One region of the Pantoea sp. R13S299 genome, then DNA from elsewhere that is predicted to be linked to it. Evidence: predicted binding sites of a transcription regulator. Region 1 holds the regulator's gene; each other region holds the start of a gene.

Region 1 (5,318 bases):
GCCAGCATCAGATAAATATCATTCACCCACAGCATGCCCGCACAGCCGATGCCAAACATCACCAGTCCGGCTAGCAGCACAGGTTTACGGCCGATGCGGTCGGAGAGCGGTCCCCAGAAGAGCTGACCTGTGGCGAAGCCTCCCAGAAAGAGACTCATACTGGCGCTGATCAGGCCGGGCGAGGTATTAAAGGTTTGCTGCATCGCACCAAAGGCGGGCAGGTACATATCCGTGGCTAAAAAGCCGAGCATGCTCAGCAGGGCAAGGTAAGGCATAAATCCTTTATTCGACAACATCTCATTCTCATATTTGCAGGATAAACGCGGCAGAGTGTAAGAGGTGCGTTTGCTGCTGTGAAACGGTAATATTTGCCGATTGCTGTTAAAATTTTTGAAGGCAGATTATGTGGTCAGAATATGCATTAGAAGTGGTTGACGCGGTCGCCCGTGGGGGCAGCTTCAGCGCGGCCGCGCAGGAGTTACATCGGGTGCCCTCTGCCATCAGCTACACGGTGCGCCAGCTGGAGAACTGGCTGGCAGTGCCGCTGTTTGAGCGTCAGCATCGCGAAGTGGTTCTCACTCCGGCAGGCGAGCATTTTGTCCGGGAAGGGCGCAGCGTCATCAAAAAAATGCTTGCCACCCGGCGACAGTGTCAGCAGCTCGCCAACGGCTGGCGCGGGCAGCTCAGCATTGCCGTTGACCGTATCGCCAAACCTCAGCGCACCCGGCAACTGGTCAAAGATTTCTATCGGCACTTCCCCGATATGGAGCTGATCATCAGCTATGAAGTCTTTAACGGCGTCTGGGATGCGCTGGCCGATGGTCGGGTGGAGGTCGCGATTGGGGCCACCCAGGCAATTCCGGTGGGCGGACGTTTTGCGTTTCGCGATATGGGCACCCTCAACTGGCGCTGCGTGGTCGCGCCCGATCATCCATTAACGCAGGCGAGCCAGATCGATGATGACACGCTGCGTAGCTGGCCTTCACTGGTGCTGGAAGATACCTCGCGAGCGCTGCCGCGCCGTATGACATGGACGCTGGATAACCAGCGCAGGCTGGTGGTGCCGGAATGGCAGACCGGTCTGGAGTGCGTGCAGGCGGGATTGTGTGTGGCGATGGTGCCGGGTCATCTTGCCAGACCCCTGCTCGACAGCGGCGATCTGGTGGAACTGACACTGCCAGTGGCATTTCCGGATAGCCCCTGCTGCGTCAGCTGGGCTGAGGATCGCGCATCACCGGCGACAGGCTGGTTGCTCAGCTATCTGGGTGATGCGCAAACGCTTAATCAGGAGTGGTTAAGCGAGGATTAGCGGCGATAATCGCGGAACGGACCATCGGCCACGGAACGGCGTTCAATCAGCGTGGGATGGACTTCGATCGTTTGTGAAATTTCACGCTTACTGGTGATGCGGTCCAGCAGCATATCCAGCGCTTTTTCACCCAGTTGGGCTTTAGGCTGATGCACGGTTGTCAGGGCCGGTGCGAAATAGCGGGCATTGCGCACATTGTCATAACCGATCACCGAAATATCCTGCGGGACGCGCAGGCCCATCTCGTCGGCGGCGCAAATCGCGCCCATCGCCATGATGTCACCGCCGCAGAACACCGCCGTCGGGCGCTGTTTCTGTGACAGGATCTGCTGCATCGCCTGATAGCCTGACTCCGGCTCGAAGTCACCCTGCACAATCCATTCGGCGCGCGGCTGAATACCTGCTTCTTCCAGCGCTTTCAGGAAACCGGCATGGCGTCCGCCACCGGTGTTGCGCTCCATCTGGCCGGGGATTGCACCAATATCACGGTGTCCGCGTTCAATCAGATAGCGTCCCGCCAGATAGCCGCCCTGGAAGGCATTATCCAGCACCGTGTCGGTGAAGTCGGCGCGCGACTCGCCCCAGTCCATCACCACCATCGGGATATTGCGGTTCTCTTCCAGCATCTGCAGCAGGTCGTCCGGATACTCAGAACACATCACCAGCAGACCATCGACGCGTTTCTGCGCCATCATGCTGAGATAGGCGCGCTGTTTTTGCAGATCGTTATGCGCATTACCCAGAATCAGCGTGTAGCCTTTGTCAAAACAGTGATTTTCAACCGCTTCAATAATTTCAGCGAAATAGGGCGCTTCGCTGGAGGTGGCAAGCAGGCCCAGCGTTTTGGTGTGGTTCACTTTCAGGCTGCGCGCGACGGCGCTCGGCGAGTAGTGTAGCTCTTTGATCGCCTGCCAGACCGCGTTGCGCGTCTCTTCAGCGACAAAGCGGGTTTTATTGATGACGTGCGAAACGGTGGTCGTTGAGACGCCGGCGCGTTTTGCCACATCTTTAATTGTTGCCATGAAAATCGGACTCCAGTGCTTATCTAACTCTATGATAAGCGTAGTGTTAAACGTTTGCGTCTGCTCAGGGTTTTTTCCGCAAAAATGCAGCTTTTCTGGCCGGTAAACAGGCCGCTGGCGGAGAATAAACGTCTTAAAAGATGCGCAAACGGAATCAGAGTTGCGCGCGTTGCGCAACAAAGGCGGGATTCTAACAAGGCTGGACGGATAAAACGAGATTTTTACCGGGTCGTGTGGGAAAATGCCATATCCCTATAAATTGTATGACTAAGGAGCAAGCAATGAGTACCGATCTGAAACTGGCGTTAATGACCTCCGTGGGCTGTTTGCTGATGATTGTGGCCTTTAGTTTTACTGCCATTCTGCACTAATAAAAAAAGCCGGGATTATCCCGGCTTTTTTCTGACTGAACTGCTGCTCAGCGAATGGTTCTCGGCGTCATCACCCGACGGGCACCGATGTAGTGGCGCTGCCAGTAATCTTCCCCTAATGCGCTGATCTGAATATCTTTGCCGGTACGTGGCGACTGAATAAACTTACCATCGCCCAGGTAAACGCCGACGTGGTCAGCCGTACCGCGACCGTTAATGCGGAAGAAGACCAGATCGCCTTTCTCCAGCGACTCACGCTTGATGGGCGCGGCGTCACGCAGGTGATACATCTCGTTAGCGGTACGCGGGATCTTAAACTTCACCAGATCTTTATAGGCGTACCAGACCAGACCGCTGCAATCGAAACCGGTATGGGGTGAGGTGCCGCCCCACTGATAAGGTTTACCTAACTGGCCCATCAGCTTGGTCATCGCGGTTTCGCGTGCCTTCTGATAACGCTGACGGTGGGATTTGCTCATTTTAATCGTGCCCGGCTCGCTGGTGGTGATCTCAGCCGTTTTCAGCTGGCGCTGATGACCATAGCGTTTCTTCTCTTTATTTTTTTCTTTGGTTTTGCTGATACGGGCGGTTTTAAGCGAGGTCTTCTTAGCAGGCGTCTGTTTAGCAGTGAGTTCGACTTTTTTCTGTTTTTTCGTTTTTAGTTTTTGAACAGGGCTGAGGCGAGTTTTTTTGGTCACCGTTTTTACCTGGCGACGCTTGCGGCGCTCATCGTCGCGCGCACTCTTTTTTTCTGCTTTATGCGTACTGACGTTCACCGGCGCGTGCGGGGAAGCAGCAGCGACGTTGAAAAACAGTTGCGCAAAGGCCAGCATGAAAAGCGTAATGATTAAACGCATAGTCCGTTGATTAGTTAAGTTGTCAGGGCCACTACGCACCGCGACAAAGTTGAGATTAATCTGATCCAGGATCAGCGCCCAGGCCATTCTAGTCCAGTTCGTTTAAAAACTGTAATGCCTTTTAATATTAATCTTTGCAACCCACGTAATCGCGTTGAAAATGAACATTTTCAGCGTCTTATATCAACGAAATTATTACGAATTATTAAACTGTTACCAGCTGTTAATAATCAGGAAATCAGGCGTCCCGAAGCGGGACTTAACAATGATGGCGATTTAATCGGGCAGCGGTCAAAATCTCATTTTCAGTCACGCTGCGAAGTCGCTACAATAAACAAACACGAAGTGACGAATTAAGGAAGGCAATAATGAGTACTGTAGAAAAAATTCAGCGCCAGATCGCAGAAAACCCGATCCTGCTGTACATGAAAGGTTCCCCGAAACTGCCTAGCTGCGGTTTCTCTGCACAGGCGGTACAGGCGCTGTCAGCCTGTGGTGAGCGTTTTGCTTACGTGGATATTCTGCAGAACCCGGACATTCGTGCCGAGATGCCGAAATTCGCTAACTGGCCAACTTTCCCGCAGCTGTGGGTTGATGGCGAGCTGGTCGGTGGCTGCGACATTATCGTTGAGATGTTACAACGTGGTGAACTGCAGACGCTGATCAAAGAGACTGCAGAAAAGTTTAAAGAAGCAGAATAAAAAAAGGCCGACATCATGTCGGCCTTTTTCATTGCGGCATCCCTTATGCGGATGTCGTGGCTTCTGCATCACCTTCCGCGAAGGGCAGTGGCCAGCCACCTAACCGTTTCCAGCGGTTCACCAGCTCGCAGAACAGCGTTGCCGTCTGCTGAGTGTCATAAAGCGCCGAATGCGCCTGCGTACTATCAAACTCCATTCCTGCCGCAATACAGGCTTTCGCCAGTACCGTCTGACCCAGCACCAGTCCGCTCAGCGCTGCGGTATCAAAGGTGGCAAACGGGTGAAACGGATTGCGCTTCAGGCTGGCACGTTCCGCCGCCGCTGACATAAAGTTCAGGTCGAAGGTGGCATTGTGCGCCACCATAATGGCGCGATTACAGCCGCTGTCTTTAATGCCCTTGCGCACCATTTTGAAAATGGCGTGTAGCGCATCATATTCACTAACTGCGCCGCGAAGCGGATTACTCGGATCGATACCGGTAAAGGCCAGCGCTTCCGGATGCAGCAGCGAACCGACAAAAGGTTCGACGTTGAAGTGCAGCGTCTGGTCGATCTGAATCCATCCCTCTTCATCCATTTTCAGCGTGATAGCGGCAATTTCCAGTAACGCATCGGTTTGCGCATTGAAACCGGCGGTTTCAACGTCGATCACCACCGGATAGAAGCCACGGAAACGTTGATTGAGTGCATTAGGGGAATTCGATTCAGACATCAGGATCTCGTTGCAGAAAAAGGGCAGCGCGTATTATGGCAAAAAACGGGGCCGGGTGCAGCAGATGAAGCGAAGAGAAGGGGATTCAGCCCACCCGGGCGGGCAGGCTGAGGGGCAGGTTTAGTTGCCCAGGCCGTTACCGGCATCCTTGTTTTCGATCAGCTCGATTTTGTAGCCATCGGGATCTTCAACAAAGGCAATAATGGTGGAGCCGCCTTTAACCGGACCCGCTTCACGCGTCACGTTGCCGCCATCTTTGCGGATACGTTCGCAGGCTGCTGCTGCGTCATCAACGCCCAGCGCAATGTGACCATAGGCATTACCGAGGTCATACTTATCGACGCCC
Region 2 (5,318 bases), 650 kb from region 1:
CTGCAGGCGGGGGCACGGGTAATCTTACTGGCGCGGCGTAAACAGCGCATTGATGCCCTGGCTGAGACGTCCGTCAATGCGCTGGCGGTGGCCTGCGATGTCACCCAGGCCGACCAGATTGAAAATGCCGTCAGACTCGGGATGGCACGATTTGGCCGGATTGATGTGCTAATCAACAATGCCGGGCAGGGATTGTTCGCGTCGGTTGAGGAGATAGATGCGGCGGCATTCAGGGCGCTGCTCGACCTCAACCTGATGGCTCCGCTGATGATGATGCAGGCGGTGATCCCGCAGATGCGGCGGCAGGGCGCAGGGAGCATTATCAACATCAGCTCCGGGGCGACGCTGGCGACCTATCCGGGATCGGCGGCCTACACCAGTTCCAAGGCAGGGCTGAATATGCTCTCGGCTGTAGCACTGCTGGAGCTGGCTGACGCCGGGATAACTGTTTCCACGGTGTATCCGTTTATGACCGCCTCGGAATTCTATCAGTCAGTGAAATCGGGACAGGACGTCGCGACGGAGCAGAGCGCCGCATCCGCCGCGTTCGCTCACACTCCTGAACGCGTGGCCGAAACGATTCTCGCCGTCATCCGGAGCGGGGAAGCGCAGGTCGATCTGGTGCCGCGCGCGTATGGCGGGAGTTATGATGGGTAGGCGCGGGCCGCTGTTTGCAGGCCCGGCAGGATGACTCAGGCGATCTGGCTGGCGCGCGGCGCGGTTTCGGGTTTCATTACGTCAGCCGAAAAGACGTAACCCAGACCGCGGATGGTGCGGATCAGATCAGGCTGATGCGGGTTGGTTTCGATTTTGCGGCGCAGTCGCATGATTAGCACGTCGATGGTGCGGTCAAACACATCGAGGCTTTCGCTGTGGGTCAGCTCCAGCAGTTGATCGCGGGTCAGCACCTTGCGGGCGTGACGCACCAGCGCGCGCAGCAGGGTATATTCTCCCTGCGTCAGCGGCACCAGCTCACGCTGCGGATTAAACAGCTGGCAGCGGCCATCGTCCAGTTGCCAGCCGCCAAAACGCCAACCCTCCTGTTCAGGATCGGGCTGCGCAATGCGTCCGCTGCGACGCAGGGCCGCCCGGGCGCGCGCCACCACCACGCGTGGATTAAAGGGCTTGGCGATGTAATCATCTGCACCCATCTCCAGACCCACCACCATCTCCGCTTCCGAGCCCATGCCGGTCAGCATAATCACCAGCACTTCCGGTCGCTGTCGCTGAAGCTGCTGCAACACCAGTAACCCATTGGTATCGGGCAGCATCATATCCAGCATCACCAGCGAGATCTCCGGATGTTCGCTGAGCATCGATAGCGCCTCACGTCCCTGATGACAGCGGTAGACCGTTAACAGATGTTCACTTAACGCATCCTGCAGGACGTCGCAGACAGCAGGATCGTCATCCACCACCAAAATCGCTGGCTTCATGGCGCGGCCTCAATGTTACGAAAGAGTTAATTCTGGAGTCTACACAGACCAGAAAGGGTTGCTGAGGCAGCGTGCTGAAACGTGACCAGCTTCGCCTGTGAGAGTGCGGAACCGTGCGCTGGCGCAGAGTTTTTCGGGGGTGCCCGTTTGCCGCAGGAAAACGATTGCGCGGAATCGGTGCATTGCACCATAATCGCGCCTCGTTTTGGTTCGGAATCTTCTTAGGCGTGTCCGGCTCTGTCAGGTAATCGATTGCGTCGGCAGATGGCATGGCAATTGCTTTGGGCAGTGGGTAAGGCAGGGATTTCAGGCGGTTCTGGCACGCAAGTATGCAGCGGCCGGTATCCATGTCCCGGAAACAGAATAAATCAGCATGCAAACCCCTTTGGCAAGAGAGACTGATGTCTCCTGTATCGAGAGATGATGATGTTAGAAAAACTATTCAAACTCAAAGCGCATAACACCACGGTTCGTACCGAGATTATCGCCGGGATCACCACCTTCCTGGCGATGGCTTATATTCTGTTTGTGAACCCGAGCATTCTGGGCGCTACCGGCATGGACAAGGGCGCGGTGTTTGTCGCCACCTGTCTGGCGGCGGCGATTGGCTGCGTGCTGATGGGGCTGATTGCCAACTACCCGATTGCGCTGGCACCGGGCATGGGGCTGAACGCCTTCTTCACCTACACCGTGGTGCTGCACATGGGCTACACGTGGCAGGTTGCGCTGGGCGCAGTGTTTCTCTCGGCGGTGATTTTCTTCGCGATGTCGCTGTTTAAGATTCGTGAGTGGATTATTGCCAGTATCCCGCTGCCGCTGCGCGCCGGGATTGGTGCTGGTATCGGCCTGTTCCTGGCGATCATTGCGCTGGAAGGGGCGGGCATCGTGGTCGATAACCCGGCGACGCTGGTGGGCATTGGCGATCTGACCAAACCGGGTCCGCTGCTGGCGATGCTCGGCTTTGTGGTGATCGTGGTACTGGAAGCACGTCGCGTCACCGGCGCGGTGCTGATCGGCATTCTGCTGGTGACCTTTATCTCGATGGGCATCGGTCTGTCGCCGTTTGCGGGCGTCTTCTCTGCACCACCGTCGATTGCACCGACCTTCCTGCAACTGGATATCGCCGGGGCATTTAACGTCGGCCTGATCAGCGTGATTTTTGCCTTCCTGTTTGTTGATGTGTTTGATAACACCGGCACACTGCTGGGCGTGACCAAACGTGCCGGTCTGGCGGATGAGCAGGGCAATGTGCCGAAGATGGGCCGTGCGCTGATTGCCGACAGTGCGGCTGCGCTGTTTGGTTCACTGCTGGGTACCTCGACCACCACCAGTTATGTGGAATCGGCGGCAGGCGTGAGCGCCGGTGGCCGTACCGGCCTGACCGCGATCGTGGTGGGTGTGCTGTTCCTGCTGGCGCTGTTCTTCTCGCCGCTGGCCTCCAGCGTGCCGGTTTATGCCACTGCGCCTGCGCTGCTGTTTGTGGCGGTACTGATGACATCCAGTCTGGCTGATATCGACTGGAAAGATATCACTACCGCTGCGCCAGTCACCGTGACTGCGCTGACCATGCCGCTGACCTATTCCATCGCTAACGGCATCGCGTTTGGTTTTATTACCTGGACGCTGGTGAAGCTGCTGAGCGGTCGTATGAAAGAGGTGAATGCGGCGCTGGTGATTCTGTCGATTTTGTTTGTGATTAAGCTTGGGTGGTTGAGTGCCTGATTCACCGCGTTGCGGTTAAGGAACGCTGTGCAGCGGGCTGAGTCTGAGAAGGTTACGCCTGGCCGCGGGCTTGCTATGAGCGGGTTACGCCCGCCAGGCGGTGGGGAGTTTCAGGTTCTCCGTGCAGGCGGACGCGTCAAGGGGCGGACGCCCGCCCCTTAACAATCCCGGCGTCCGGCTGCCTGCGCGCCCCGCTCTGCGGGGTCCCTTCGTCACGCCCTGCGGCCCGCGGACCGTCCGGACTCGCCATCCCTGGCTCGTGCCGTCCTTTCGCCGACGTCCTGTCGGCTCATCCTTGCCTCCGGTTGTTCCTCAGCGCTACGGATGCCTTTCCCAAACCTCGCCTGCAAAATTTTTATGTTGTTTTGGTGCTGTGTTGTCTGCTGGCCAGAGACTCTTCCAAAAACATGAAGCGAAGGGACCGAGAAGCGGCGGTGAAGCAGGCCGGAGCCCGGGGTCAAGGGGGCGCGGCGACTGGCGCCCCTTTGTTGGTCGCCTGCAGAGGCGTGACTGAAACTGCCCGGCTCACCAGGCGAACGAAAAATTCTCATAGCCCGTTCGCGCAGCGAACAATTCTGACGCCCTGTCGGCTCTTCCGGGCATCCGCTTGTTCCTCAGCGCCTCAGTTAATCAGCACATGCCCTTTGTTCAGGAAAAAAGGAGGAATGTAATTATCCCATCCTTCCTGTATACAATGTTGCTTTAGAGCAGCGTTGTTTGTTACACCTGATTTGTCGTAACAGCGTATAAGCCGGTTGCGAAGTGCGGGAGGGCTGATGCCAAGAATCTCAGGCATCAGGTTCTGCTTTACCCCACAAAGTAATAAAAGAATCACTTCCCATTCCTTATCCGTGAAAATATTCGCGGGCCGTGTAAAGACAAAGGGTCTCCTGTCGCGCGGCCTGAGAAAAGTTGAGAAGTAAACATTGGTGATCTCAAGGTAGGTACAGATAACACCATCGGTTCCGTCACTGAACGTCCACGGGCGTTTTTCCACCATAAAAGATCTCAGCCTGTTCTCTCTTCCGTATTGAAAAGTCTTAAGCACAATGCTCATTTCTTTTGTATTCAAGATTTTTTTATCATCATGCAGAATATGGTGGTAATAATCGCTAATGTCTGGCGTCAGGTCGGTGTCAAATGTCCCCATAATCGTTTCAGACGGAACGTTGAAGTAGCTGCATGCAAGCTTATTTGCATAAACATACCGTGAGGCACTGTTTTTTATGGCCCAGCCAAACAGCGAGTTATCAAAGTAATATTCAACAGGATTCATCTTTGTGAGCATCAGTTCATCCTCTTATTATAATATGACCTTTTTTCAGGAAGAACGATGGAATATAGTGATCTAATTTATTTTCACGGCAATAGCCGGTCAGTGCGGAAAGCGAATTCAGTCCAGTCTTTCTGTAACAACTTCTGAGTCTGCCATTAACTGCGTCGGCTGAAATCGCCAGGATGCTGCTTATTTCTTTTATGTTCATGCCACAGACCAGCAGATAAACGACTTCCCACTCTTTTTCTGTGAAGACGGATGAGGGCGATTCAAAAGTCGCATGCTGAATTATTTTGCCGTCCAGCAATGCACCCGGTGTGATGATCCTGACATGCCTGACGCTGACCAGTGTTCCTATACAGTTATGCGCGTCATCGTACAGTGGCTCCTGAACGCTGTATGCAGGCTGCATGATTTTCTCTTTGCCCTGAATATGTGTGGTAATCGCTCTTACCGCCTGGCCAGTTCTTTCTATCTCTCTTTCCTGCTGACTGAACAGGTCAGCAAATTCTGCAACCGGAACAGGCATATCTCTGATATGGCGACCTTCATAGTCAAATCTTGTTGAAAGCGTCTGCCAGCTTTTGAATGTATTATTGACATAAACAAAGCGGGACTGATTGTCCTTCACTCCCCAGCCGACAACAAGATCGTTTTCAAACATCCCGACAAGCCTGGCAGGTAATGTAATTTCTTTCATGAGCGTGTCCTTACATTTCTCATTGCTATACATTAAATTGACCTTGCAACTTAATAACCCTACAAAGAAATAACACTTTATATAAAGTGCCGTACTTTGATTGTACCTTTATACAAACCGTAATGGGTGTGAAAGTAATAGCACAAGCCAATGCTTAGGGAAAGTTGTCTTAATAATAAAAAAA
Region 3 (5,318 bases), 1.2 Mb from region 1:
CGGAAGCTGCGAAGTGATACCGGTAGGTTGCCTGCTCAGGCCCGAATCAGAATGGGTGCGGTCAGCATAATCTGACAGCGCTTGCGGCAACCTGAAGAATCCCGGATATTACCGCCCGACAGCGCCAGCAACATTTATACTTGATAAACCCTCTGACCATGGAGGGAGTGAAAAAGGGTCTGACATGAAAAAGATTGATGCGATTATCAAACCATTCAAACTCGATGATGTCCGTGAAGCCTTAGCGGAAGTCGGCATCACCGGGATGACCGTGAGTGAAGTGAAGGGCTTTGGTCGCCAGAAAGGGCACACCGAGCTGTACCGCGGCGCAGAGTATATGGTCGATTTTTTACCTAAGGTGAAGATCGAGATGGTGGTGGGCGACGATATCGTTGATACCTGCGTCGAGACCATTATGCGCACCGCGCAGACCGGCAAAATCGGTGACGGTAAGATCTTCGTCTTCGACGTGGCGCGCGTAGTGCGTATCCGTACTGGCGAAGAGGATGAAGAGGCGATCTGATCGTCTTTTTATCCGCTCTCTATGAGCATAAAGAAGCCCGCGCTGCGGGCTTTTTTTATGCTGGAAAAACCTGGTGAGGTTGGCTGTGAGATCGAGCCAGCTCAGGAAACACGGTCAGATCGGAAAGACGCAAAACCCGCCGTCCATGGCACGCTCGGCCCGCGCGATTACGCACCTCATCCCTGAGGTGCGCCCGTAAACGGGCCAACGCGTTGCGTTGTTCAAAAACGCTCCCGGCGTTTTTGTCCATGTCGCGGGACGCTTTCCTTTTCTGGCCGTGTTCCCTTCGCTTTGAGGCTGTTTGTTGCTGCCTGAACTTAATAGCAGATTTACATCCCTTTGTGCGGACCAAACAGTTCGTAATGGATGTATGAATCTGCCACACCGGCATCACGCAGTTGCGCCACCGCATGCTGCATAAAGGGCAGCGGGCCGCAGAGGTAGAAGTGGGTGTCTGGTGAGGTGAGACGGGCTGAAAGCGCGGTGATATCCATCAGACCTTGCGCGTCATAGCGACCGGCATCTTCAGCGGCGGGTTCGCGATACCAGACATGACTGACAAAATCGGCGAGCTGCGCGCCAGTGGCACGAACTTCCTCGCCAAACGCGTGCTGTTTGCCGTTCTCTGCGGCATGCATCCAGCTAACCGGCGCGCGGTGCTGGCGGGCCGCCAGTGCATGAAGCATCGCCAGCATCGGCGTCAGACCTACGCCTGCGGAGATGAGCGCCACCGGTGTGGCAGATTCGACTTCCAGGAAGAAGTCGCCGTGCGGCGCGGCAAGCATCAGCTCATCACCCACTTTGCCATTCTGATGCAGCCAGCCGGAGACGGTGCCCTGCGCTTCGCGTTTGACTGCAATCCGGTACGCTTTGCCGTTGCTGAGATGCGTCAGTGAGTACTGACGAATCTGGTGATGTTCGAAGCTGGCGGGCTGCAGGTGCACTGTCAGATACTGACCCGGCTTAAAGGCTGCGACCGGGCCACCATCCACCGGACTGAAGGTAAAGCTTTTAATCACCTCGCTCTGCTGCTCAATCGCGCTGATGCGAAACGCACGGGTGCCGCGCCAGCCGCCGGTCTGTTGCTCGGTCGCCTGATAAATTTCCTCTTCGCGATTGATGAAGACATCTGCCAGGACACCATAGGCCCGGCCCCAGGCAGCCAGCGCCTCTTCGCCCGGATTCAGCAACTCTTTAATGGTTGCCAGCAGATTTTCACCAACGATGGCGTACTGTGCAGGCTGAATATTCAGGCTGGTATGTTTTTGTGCGATCTTCTCCACCGCAGGCAGCAGTACAGCCAGATTCTCCAGATTCGCGCCGTAAGCGCAGATGGCGTTGAACAGCGCTTCGCGCTGATCGCCGTTGCGCTGGTTGTTCATGTTGAAGACGTTTTTGAGTTCCGGATGCTGCGACAGCATGCGGTCATAGAAGTGGGCGGTCAGCTTTGGACCGCAGGCGGCGATGGCAGGCAGGGTTGATTTAACGGTGGCGATAGTGTGTGCATCAAGCATTTTGGTGGCCTCTTTATAAACATGTATTTTAAATGCATCTTATAGCCGCCTCGCCTGTGGTGTAAATAACCCGGGAAACTTTCTGGTTGTTCAGGTGGCAAGTTTTAGGTGCATCATCAGAAGCCGCTGTCACATCCTGGAGAAAAAAAGGGGCACCTGAACAGGGCAAAAAGGTGTAAAAAAGCGCTGCGAGTCGCCAGCCAATCGTTTGCGTAAAAATAGGCGGTTCACCCTACCTTCACCTGTTAAAACGGTTTACACTGTGGGCCTTCGCCCCTGAAGGGGGGTAAATACCGTCAGAAAGTTAGCTGAGTCAGGAGATCCGGATGTTAAAGCGTGATATGAACATTGCCGATTACGATGCCGAGTTGTGGCAGGCGATGGAGCAGGAGACAGTGCGTCAGGAAGAGCACATTGAACTGATTGCTTCTGAAAACTACACCAGCCCGCGTGTTATGCAGGCACAGGGTTCTCAGCTCACCAATAAATACGCTGAAGGGTATCCGGGCAAACGCTACTACGGCGGCTGTGAGTACGTTGATATCGTTGAGCAACTGGCCATCGACCGTGCAAAAGCGCTGTTTGGTGCCGATTACGCTAACGTGCAGCCACACTCAGGTTCACAGGCTAACTTCGCGGTTTACACAGCGCTGCTGCAGCCGGGCGATACCATCCTCGGGATGAACCTGGCGCACGGTGGACACTTGACTCACGGCTCACCGGTTAACCTGTCCGGCAAACTCTATAACGTCGTTGCTTACGGTATCGATGAGACCGGCAAAATTGACTATGACGAACTGGCTGAACTGGCGAAAACCCACAAGCCAAAAATGATCGTTGGCGGTTTCTCAGCTTATTCTGGCGTCTGCGACTGGGCGAAAATGCGCGAAATCGCAGATAGCGTCGGTGCATGGCTGTTTGTGGATATGGCGCACGTTGCTGGCCTGGTTGCCGCAGACGTCTATCCAAGTCCGATCCCGCATGCGCACATCGTGACCTCGACCACCCACAAAACGCTGGCGGGTCCGCGTGGTGGTATTATTCTGGCGAAAAACGGCGACGAAGATTTCTATAAGAAACTGAACTCTGCTGTCTTCCCTGGCGGTCAGGGTGGTCCTCTGATGCACGTTATCGCCGGTAAAGCGGTTGCCTTCAAAGAGGCGATGGAGCCGGAATTCAAAACCTACCAGCAGCAGGTGGCAAAAAACGCCAAAGCGATGGTTGAGGTGCTGATTGAGCGTGGCTATGACATCGTTTCTGGCGGTACCCATAACCATCTGTTCCTGATCGATCTGGTGAGCAAAAACCTGACCGGTAAAGAAGCGGATGCTGCGCTGGGCCGTGCCAACATCACGGTTAACAAGAACAGCGTACCAAACGATCCGAAAAGCCCGTTTGTGACCTCCGGTATCCGTATCGGTACCCCATCCGTTACCCGTCGTGGCTTCAACGAAGCGGACGTGCGTGAACTGGCTGGCTGGATCGCCGATGTACTGGATAACGTCAATGACGAAGCGACCATTGAGCGCACCAAGAAGAAAGTGCTGGATATCTGCAGCCGTCTGCCGGTCTACGCTTAATCGTTAACCCGTTGTGAGGCAGCATAAAAAGGATGGCATCTGCCATCCTTTTTTATTGCCTGTCCCTCGGTGCTCTGCCAGAGTAGCGGCCACTCATGCTGCCAGGCAGCAAACCTGCTGGAGGGAATATGGCAATCGGCTCCGCCAGATGGCTCGGATTGGGCTACTTCACTTACTTCTTCTGTTACGGCATCTATCTGCCATTCTGGGGTGTGTGGCTGAAAGGCACCGGCCTGGATGCAGAAAAGATTGGTCTCCTGCTCGGCTGTGGCATGGTGGCACGCTTTGTCGGCAGTCTGCTTATCGCTTCTCAGGTCAAAAATCCTTCACGGTTGATTACGGCGCTGCGTCTGCTGGCGCTCATGACCTGCCTGTTCGCCGCCGGTTTCTGGGTGGGTGAGCAGTGGATGTGGCTGCTGACGGTCATGATCGGCTTTAACCTCTTTTTCTCGCCGCTGGTTCCGCTCAGTGATGCGCTGGCCGCTACCTGGACACAGCAGATTGGGCTGGCGTACGGGCCGGTCAGGCTGTGGGGATCGCTGGCTTTTGTGATCAGCTCGGCGTTAACCGGTGTCCTGGTCAGTGCTTACTCCTCAAACGCCATTCTGCTGCTGCTTTCCGTCGGAGTCATTTCTATGCTGGCGGGCATGATGCTGACACCGGTCACTCAGCCGCAGGGCAATGAGCGGCAGGGCGCGGCGGGCGGCGGCTGGCAGGTGTGGCGGGCGTTGCTGCGTGAGAATGCGGTATGGCGATTCATGCTGTGCGTGACGCTGCTGCAGGGCGCGCATGCCGCCTATTATGGCTTCAGCGCTATCTGGTGGCAGGAGAGCGGCTATTCCGCCTCGACGGTGGGCTATCTCTGGTCGCTGGGCGTGGTCGCGGAGATTGTGGTGTTTGCCCTGAGCAACCGGCTGTTCCGGCGCTGGAGCGCGCGCGATCTGCTACTGCTTTCTGGCATCTGTGCGCTGATTCGCTGGAGCCTGATGGGTGCCACGACCGCGCTGCCGCTGCTGATCGTAGCGCAGATTCTCCACTGTGGCAGCTTCACCGTCTGTCATCTGGCGGCAATGCGCTTTATCGCGGCGCGTCAGGGCGCAGAAGTGATTCGGCTTCAGTCGCTCTATTCCGCGCTGGCGATGGGTGGGGGTATTGCGGTGATGACGATGATTTGCGGCGTGCTGTTTACCCATCTGCAGGGACATCTGTTCTGGGTGATGGCGCTGGTGGCACTGCCCGCGCTGTTCCTGCGTCCCGGCTACGACTCCAGTAAATAACGAATGCGCTGCTGATGGTGTAACGTCAGTGGCAGTTCGGCATGGACCAGCGGCGGAGAGAACAAGGGCAGCGAGGTAGGGTAGGGTGAGATGATAATGTCGACATCCCGTGGCGCGCCATCCCGCTGAAACTGCTTTACGTCCTGATAGGTAATATTGACAGGCAGAAGAGTAATCTCCCTGATCTGCTGCTCCACATCCTGTTCCAGATCGGCGTCATCGCCGGTCAGGATCAGCACCTGCTTTTCCTGCAGCGCACTCTCCTGCATCAGCCAGGCACCAAAAATAATGGTGACTAAGCTCACCTCTTCCGGCGTAAAAGTGATGTTGTAGTGCTGCTCAAAAGCCTGCAGTGCCTCATGCGTCGTACGCAGCAGGCGAGGATAGAGGCGGCTGACATCCAGCGCCACGCTATTGTCGATAC
Region 4 (5,318 bases), 490 kb from region 1:
CGGGCACAGTAATCAATCCGCAGCAGTTACAGGAAGTGACCGATGCCGGTGCGCAGTTTGTTATCAGCCCTGGCGTCACGGAATCACTGCTGAAAGCAGCGGTTGAAGGGCCGGTTCCGTTGATTCCGGGTATCAGCACCGTTTCTGAGTTAATGACCGGTATGGACTATGGTCTGCGCGAGTTTAAGTTTTTCCCGGCAGAAGCGAATGGCGGTGTTAAAGCGCTGCAGGCGATTGGCGGACCTTTCCCGCAGGTGCGTTTCTGCCCGACCGGCGGCATCTCTCCGGCCAACTACCGTGACTATCTGGCGCTGAAAAGCGTGCTGTGCATCGGCGGTTCATGGCTGGTTCCTAACGACGCGCTGGAAGCGGGCGACTGGGATCGCATCACCCGCCTGGCACGCGAAGCTGTAGAAGGCGCGAAGTAAGTGATGGCGGTGAGCATCTGCTCACCGCACACCTTTACCCCTGAACCGTGACCGCGGCAGCACTGGCAACTGCACGTGCAATCGCCTGAGTGGTGGTGTCACCGCTCGCCAGCGCCACGCCTAAACGACGCTGACCGCTGATCTCCGGCTTGCCGAATAGCCGCAGTTGCAGACCGGCACCCAGCGCCGCTTCGACATTCACAAACTGCACGTTCTGGCTGGTCAGTTGCGGCAGGATAACGGCAGACGCCGATGGACCATACTGACGAATCCCGCCAATCGGCAGACCCAGGAACGCTCGCACGTGCAGCGCAAACTCAGACAGATCCTGCGAAATCAGCGTCACCATGCCGGTGTCATGTGGACGCGGTGACACTTCGCTGAATACCACCTCATCACCACAGACAAACAGCTCCACGCCAAACAGGCCATAGCCGCCCAGCGCCTTAACAACCTGCGCAGCGACATCCTGCGCACGCTGCAGCGCCAGGTCACTCATCTGCTGCGGCTGCCAGGATTCACGGTAATCGCCATCTTCCTGACGGTGACCAATCGGCGCACAGAAATGAATGCCATCGATCGCGCTGATGGTCAGCAGGGTGATCTCAAAATCAAAATTGACGACCCCTTCAACGATGACGCGACCGGCACCGGCACGGCCACCCTGTTGCGCATAGTCCCAGGCTTTATCAAGCTGGCTGGCGTCGCGGATAAAGCTCTGACCTTTACCGGATGAGCTCATCACCGGTTTCACAATGCAGGGGAAGCCAATCTCTGCGGCGGCTTCATCGAAGCGCGCCTTGCTGTCGGCAAAGCGATAGCTGGAGGTCGGCAACGACAGCTCTTCAGCCGCCAGTCGACGAATGCCTTCGCGGTTCATGGTCAGCTTTGCGGCGCGGGCGGTCGGGACCACGCGCTGGCCCTGCTGCTCAAGCTCGACCAGCGTATCTGTGGCGATAGCTTCAATTTCCGGCACCACAAAGTCAGGCTTCTCTTCGGCTATCAGCGCAGCCAGTGCCGCGCCATCCAGCATGTTAATGACATGGCTGCGATGGGCGACGTGCATTGCCGGCGCATCGGCGTACCGATCTACCGCGATCACTTCCACACCCAGACGCTGACACTCCAGCGCCACCTCTTTACCCAGTTCACCTGAACCTAATAGCATCACGCGCGTCGCCGCCGGACGCAGCGCTGTTCCGAGAGTCGTCATACATTCCCCTAAGCAGTCAAAATTCGCGCGCAAGTATAAACGAAAACGTTTGCGTTCTCATCTTTCGTCCATATGACACCGTCGTTTGCCGTACTTTTCCCGCTCTGACGTTTCCTGACATCCTTTTGGTCAGGATAGCGGCTGACATCCTGAAAGGAGTGAATGATGAATAACTGGTTGCAACAGATTCAGTCGGTGCTGACAAAGAAGGGCGGTGAGGGAAAATCGGGCGGCGGCTTAAGTGACATGCTGGCACCCGGCGCGCTGGGCGGTCTGGCCGCCATGCTGATCTCCAGTAAGTCGTCGCGCAAACTGCTGACCAAATATGGCGGTAAAGCCCTGATTGTGGGTGGTGGCGCGGCCGCAGGCGCGGTGCTGTGGAACAAATACAAGCAGCGGGTCAGCGAAGCGCACCAGAATGAACCGGACTTCGGCGTGGCGCAGACGCCCGTTGATCTGCGCGCCGAACGTCTGGTGACGGCGCTGGTGTTTGCTGCCAAAAGCGACGGGCACATCGACGATCAGGAACGGGCAGCCATCGAGCATAATATTCATCAATCCGGTTACGGCCAGGATGCGGAACAGCTGATCCATAAAGCGATGAACCGCCCGCTGGATCCGCAGTGGCTGGCCGCCGATGTGAAAAATGAGGAAGAGGCGCTGGAGCTTTACTTCCTCAGCTGTACCGCCATCGACGTTGATCACTTTATGGAGCGCAGCTATCTCTCTGCGCTGGGCGACGCGCTGAAAATTCCTCAGGATGTGCGCGACGGCATTCAGCAGGATCTTGAAGCTGAAAAAGCCCGTCTGCCTGCCAGTTAATCCCCCCGATATTCCGCTGACGGGTCACAGGATGTGATTCGCCAGCGGCAGCTTCTCTCGCCATCTCTGGCTTCCCGCTGCTGAAGTGTTACGCTTACAGATCATTACGTTCATGGAGACGGATGGATGAAAGCACCCATCGCAAAAAAAATTCCCCACGAGATGACGCTGCACGGTGAGACGCGCGTTGACGACTATTACTGGCTGCGCGACGACAAACGCGAAAACAGCGAGGTCCTTGATTACCTGCGTGCCGAAAACAATTACGGCAAAAAAATCATGTCGTCACAGCAACCGCTGCAGGACCGGGTATTAAAAGAGATTATCGATCGGCTGCCGCCTGAAGATCACTCAGTACCTTATGTGAAAAACGGCTACCGTTATCAAAGTCGCTACCAGACCGGTAACGAATATCCGGCTTATTATCGCCAGCCTGCGGCGAGTGAGGAGTCAGGTGAGTGGAGCCTGCTGCTGGATGCCAACCAGCGCGCCTCGCACAGCGATTTCTATACGATGGGCGCGCTGCATATCAGCCCCGATAACCGGGTCATGGCGCTGGCCGAAGATTTCCTGTCGCGGCGGCAATATGGCATCCGGTTCCGCAACCTTGAGAGCGGCAGCTGGTATCCTGAAGTGCTGAGTAACGCCTCATCCAGCTTCGCCTGGGGCAACGATTCGCGTACCGTCTACTACGTGCGCAAACATCCGCAGACGCTGCTCTCCTATCAGGTCTGGCGACATGAACTGGGCTCGCCACAGTCCGATGATCAACTGGTCTATGAAGAGCGGGATGACACCTATCATCTCAGCGTGCATAAGACCACCTCCAAACAGTTCATCATGATTGCGCTCTACAGCACCAATACCAGCGAAATCCAGCTGATCAATGCGAATTTCCCCGATGCGCAGCCGCATGTGTTTCTGCCGCGTCGCCGCGACCATGAGTACAGCATCGACCATTACGATCATCAGTTTTTCATTCGATCCAACCGGGATGGCAAAAACTTCGGGCTGTATCGCAGCCGCTATCTGGATGAGTCACGCTGGGAAACGCTGATCCCGGCACGCGAACAGGTGGTGATGGAAGACTTCCAGCTGTTCCGTGACTGGCTGGTGGTGGAAGAGCGTCAGCGTGGCTTAACCAGCCTGCGCCAGATTAACTGGGCCAGCGGCGAGACCAGCGGCATTGCCTTTGACGATCCAACCTATGTGACCTGGCTCGCCTACAATCCCACGCCGCGTACCAGCAAACTGCGCTACGGCTATTCGTCGATGACCACGCCGACCACGCTGTTTGAACTGGATATGGATACCGGTGAACGCCACATACTGAAACAGAGCCAGGTTAAAGGCTTTAACGCGGAAGATTACAAAAGCGAGCATCACTGGATCAAAGTCAGCGATGGTACCGAAGTGCCGGTATCGCTGGTCTATCACCGCAAACACTATCAGCCAGGCCAGAACCCGATGCTGGTCTATGGTTATGGTGCCTACGGCAGCAGCATGGATGCCGATTTCAGCGTCAGCCGCCTGAGCCTGCTGGATCGCGGTTTTGTCTACGCACTGATACAGGTGCGCGGCGGCGGTGAGCTGGGGCAGCAATGGTATGACGGCGGTCGCCTGCTGAACAAAATGAACAGTTTCACCGACTTTATAGATGTGACTGACGCGCTGGTGGCACGCGGCATCGGACATCCGGAACGGCTCTATGCAATGGGCGGCAGTGCGGGCGGTCTGCTGATGGGCGGGGTGATCAACATGGCACCGCAACGGTTCCACGGCGTGGTGGCTCAGGTGCCGTTTGTGGATGTGGTCACCACGATGCTGGATGAGTCGATCCCGCTGACGACCGGCGAGTATGACGAGTGGGGCAACCCCAACGATCCGGAGTACTATCGCTATATCCGCCAGTACAGCCCTTATGACAACATCGAGGCGAAAGCCTATCCCCACCTGCTGGTCACCACCGGCCTGCATGATTCGCAGGTGCAGTACTGGGAACCAGCCAAGTGGGTGGCGAAGCTGAGATCGATGAAAACCGACAATAACCTGCTGCTGCTCTGCACCGACATGGATGCGGGTCACGGCGGCAAGTCGGGGCGCTACAAAGCCTATGAAGGGATCGCGATGGAATACACCTTCCTGCTGGGGCTGGCGCAGGGCACCTTACCGCCAGCCCAGTATTACTGAGATTCGGTCAGGTACTTACGCAGCGCCTGCCGCAATGGCGGGCGCAGATCGCTGACGTTATCCAGCATCCACTTCAGATAGCCCGGATCCTTGCGCGCGACCACCGCGATCGCCTGGCCGCGGTATTTGCCAAAGGGCAGAACGTCATCGCGCTGGGCTGCCGGTTGTGACCGCACAATCATCTCGGAGGCACTCCAGCCGGAGGTCTCCATAATACGAATCAGCAGCGCCGCCGTAACATAGCAATCATAGAGCGCGCGGTGGGCATGCAGGTCGGCGGGCGGCGTGACATCCAGCTTCAGCGAATGACGCAGTGCCTGATTGCCATATTTAATGCCCGGCCAGAGCTGACGCGCCAGCTGCATGGTGCAGATCCACTCTCCGTACATCTCCGGCAGCATCCGGCGATCAAAGCTGGCGTTGTGCGCCACGTAAAAAGCACTGCCGTGATAGCGCGGGATCGCCTCTTCAATGGTCGGCTTACCGGCGACCATCGCTTCGGTGATGCGATGCACGGCCATCGCCTGACGGCTGATAGGGCGATCGGGCAGGGTGAGATCGCTCATCGGATTCACAATCTGACCGTTGACCACATCCACGGACGCCACTTCGACTACGCCACCCTGCAGACCGCAGGTTTCGGTATCAATAACGCGAAATATCAT

The links. The regulator PurR, encoded in region 1, represses purine synthesis genes. The targets are predictions, from matches to a motif close to CANGCAAACGTTTGCNTG.
Region 2: the regulator PurR is predicted to act here: its motif matches at 1,590-1,607, upstream of ACN1CO_RS07970 (NCS2 family permease).
Region 3: the regulator PurR is predicted to act here: its motif matches at 2,235-2,252, upstream of glyA (serine hydroxymethyltransferase).
Region 4: the regulator PurR is predicted to act here: its motif matches at 1,680-1,697, upstream of purT (formate-dependent phosphoribosylglycinamide formyltransferase).

Annotation. Positions count from the first base shown of each region.
Region 1 covers NZ_JBLYEF010000001.1:985,668-990,985, forward strand. Annotated here, with positions in the region: gene punC (purine nucleoside transporter PunC) at 1-296, opposite strand, end outside; gene punR (DNA-binding transcriptional activator PunR) at 404-1,309, shown strand; gene purR (HTH-type transcriptional repressor PurR) at 1,306-2,331, opposite strand; gene ACN1CO_RS04845 (YnhF family membrane protein) at 2,613-2,702, shown strand; gene ACN1CO_RS04850 (C40 family peptidase) at 2,750-3,559, opposite strand; gene ACN1CO_RS04855 (Grx4 family monothiol glutaredoxin) at 3,925-4,260, shown strand; gene rnt (ribonuclease T) at 4,304-4,972, opposite strand; gene gloA (lactoylglutathione lyase) at 5,093-5,318, opposite strand, start outside.
Region 2 covers NZ_JBLYEF010000001.1:1,631,250-1,636,567, reverse strand. Annotated here, with positions in the region: gene ACN1CO_RS07980 (SDR family oxidoreductase) at 1-657, shown strand, start outside; gene ACN1CO_RS07975 (response regulator) at 693-1,436, opposite strand; gene ACN1CO_RS07970 (NCS2 family permease) at 1,860-3,158, shown strand; gene ACN1CO_RS07965 (PAS domain-containing protein) at 3,781-4,446, opposite strand; gene ACN1CO_RS07960 (helix-turn-helix transcriptional regulator) at 4,451-5,134, opposite strand.
Region 3 covers NZ_JBLYEF010000001.1:2,203,904-2,209,221, reverse strand. Annotated here, with positions in the region: gene glnB (nitrogen regulatory protein P-II) at 185-523, shown strand; gene hmpA (NO-inducible flavohemoprotein) at 853-2,037, opposite strand; gene glyA (serine hydroxymethyltransferase) at 2,364-3,617, shown strand; gene ACN1CO_RS10565 (3-phenylpropionate MFS transporter) at 3,746-4,894, shown strand; gene csiE (stationary phase inducible protein CsiE) at 4,876-5,318, opposite strand, start outside.
Region 4 covers NZ_JBLYEF010000001.1:1,472,206-1,477,523, reverse strand. Annotated here, with positions in the region: gene ACN1CO_RS07215 (bifunctional 4-hydroxy-2-oxoglutarate aldolase/2-dehydro-3-deoxy-phosphogluconate aldolase) at 1-428, shown strand, start outside; gene purT (formate-dependent phosphoribosylglycinamide formyltransferase) at 463-1,641, opposite strand; gene ACN1CO_RS07205 (tellurite resistance TerB family protein) at 1,807-2,463, shown strand; gene ACN1CO_RS07200 (prolyl oligopeptidase family serine peptidase) at 2,590-4,653, shown strand; gene exoX (exodeoxyribonuclease X) at 4,647-5,318, opposite strand; gene ACN1CO_RS07190 (DNA polymerase III subunit theta) at 5,315-5,318, opposite strand, start outside.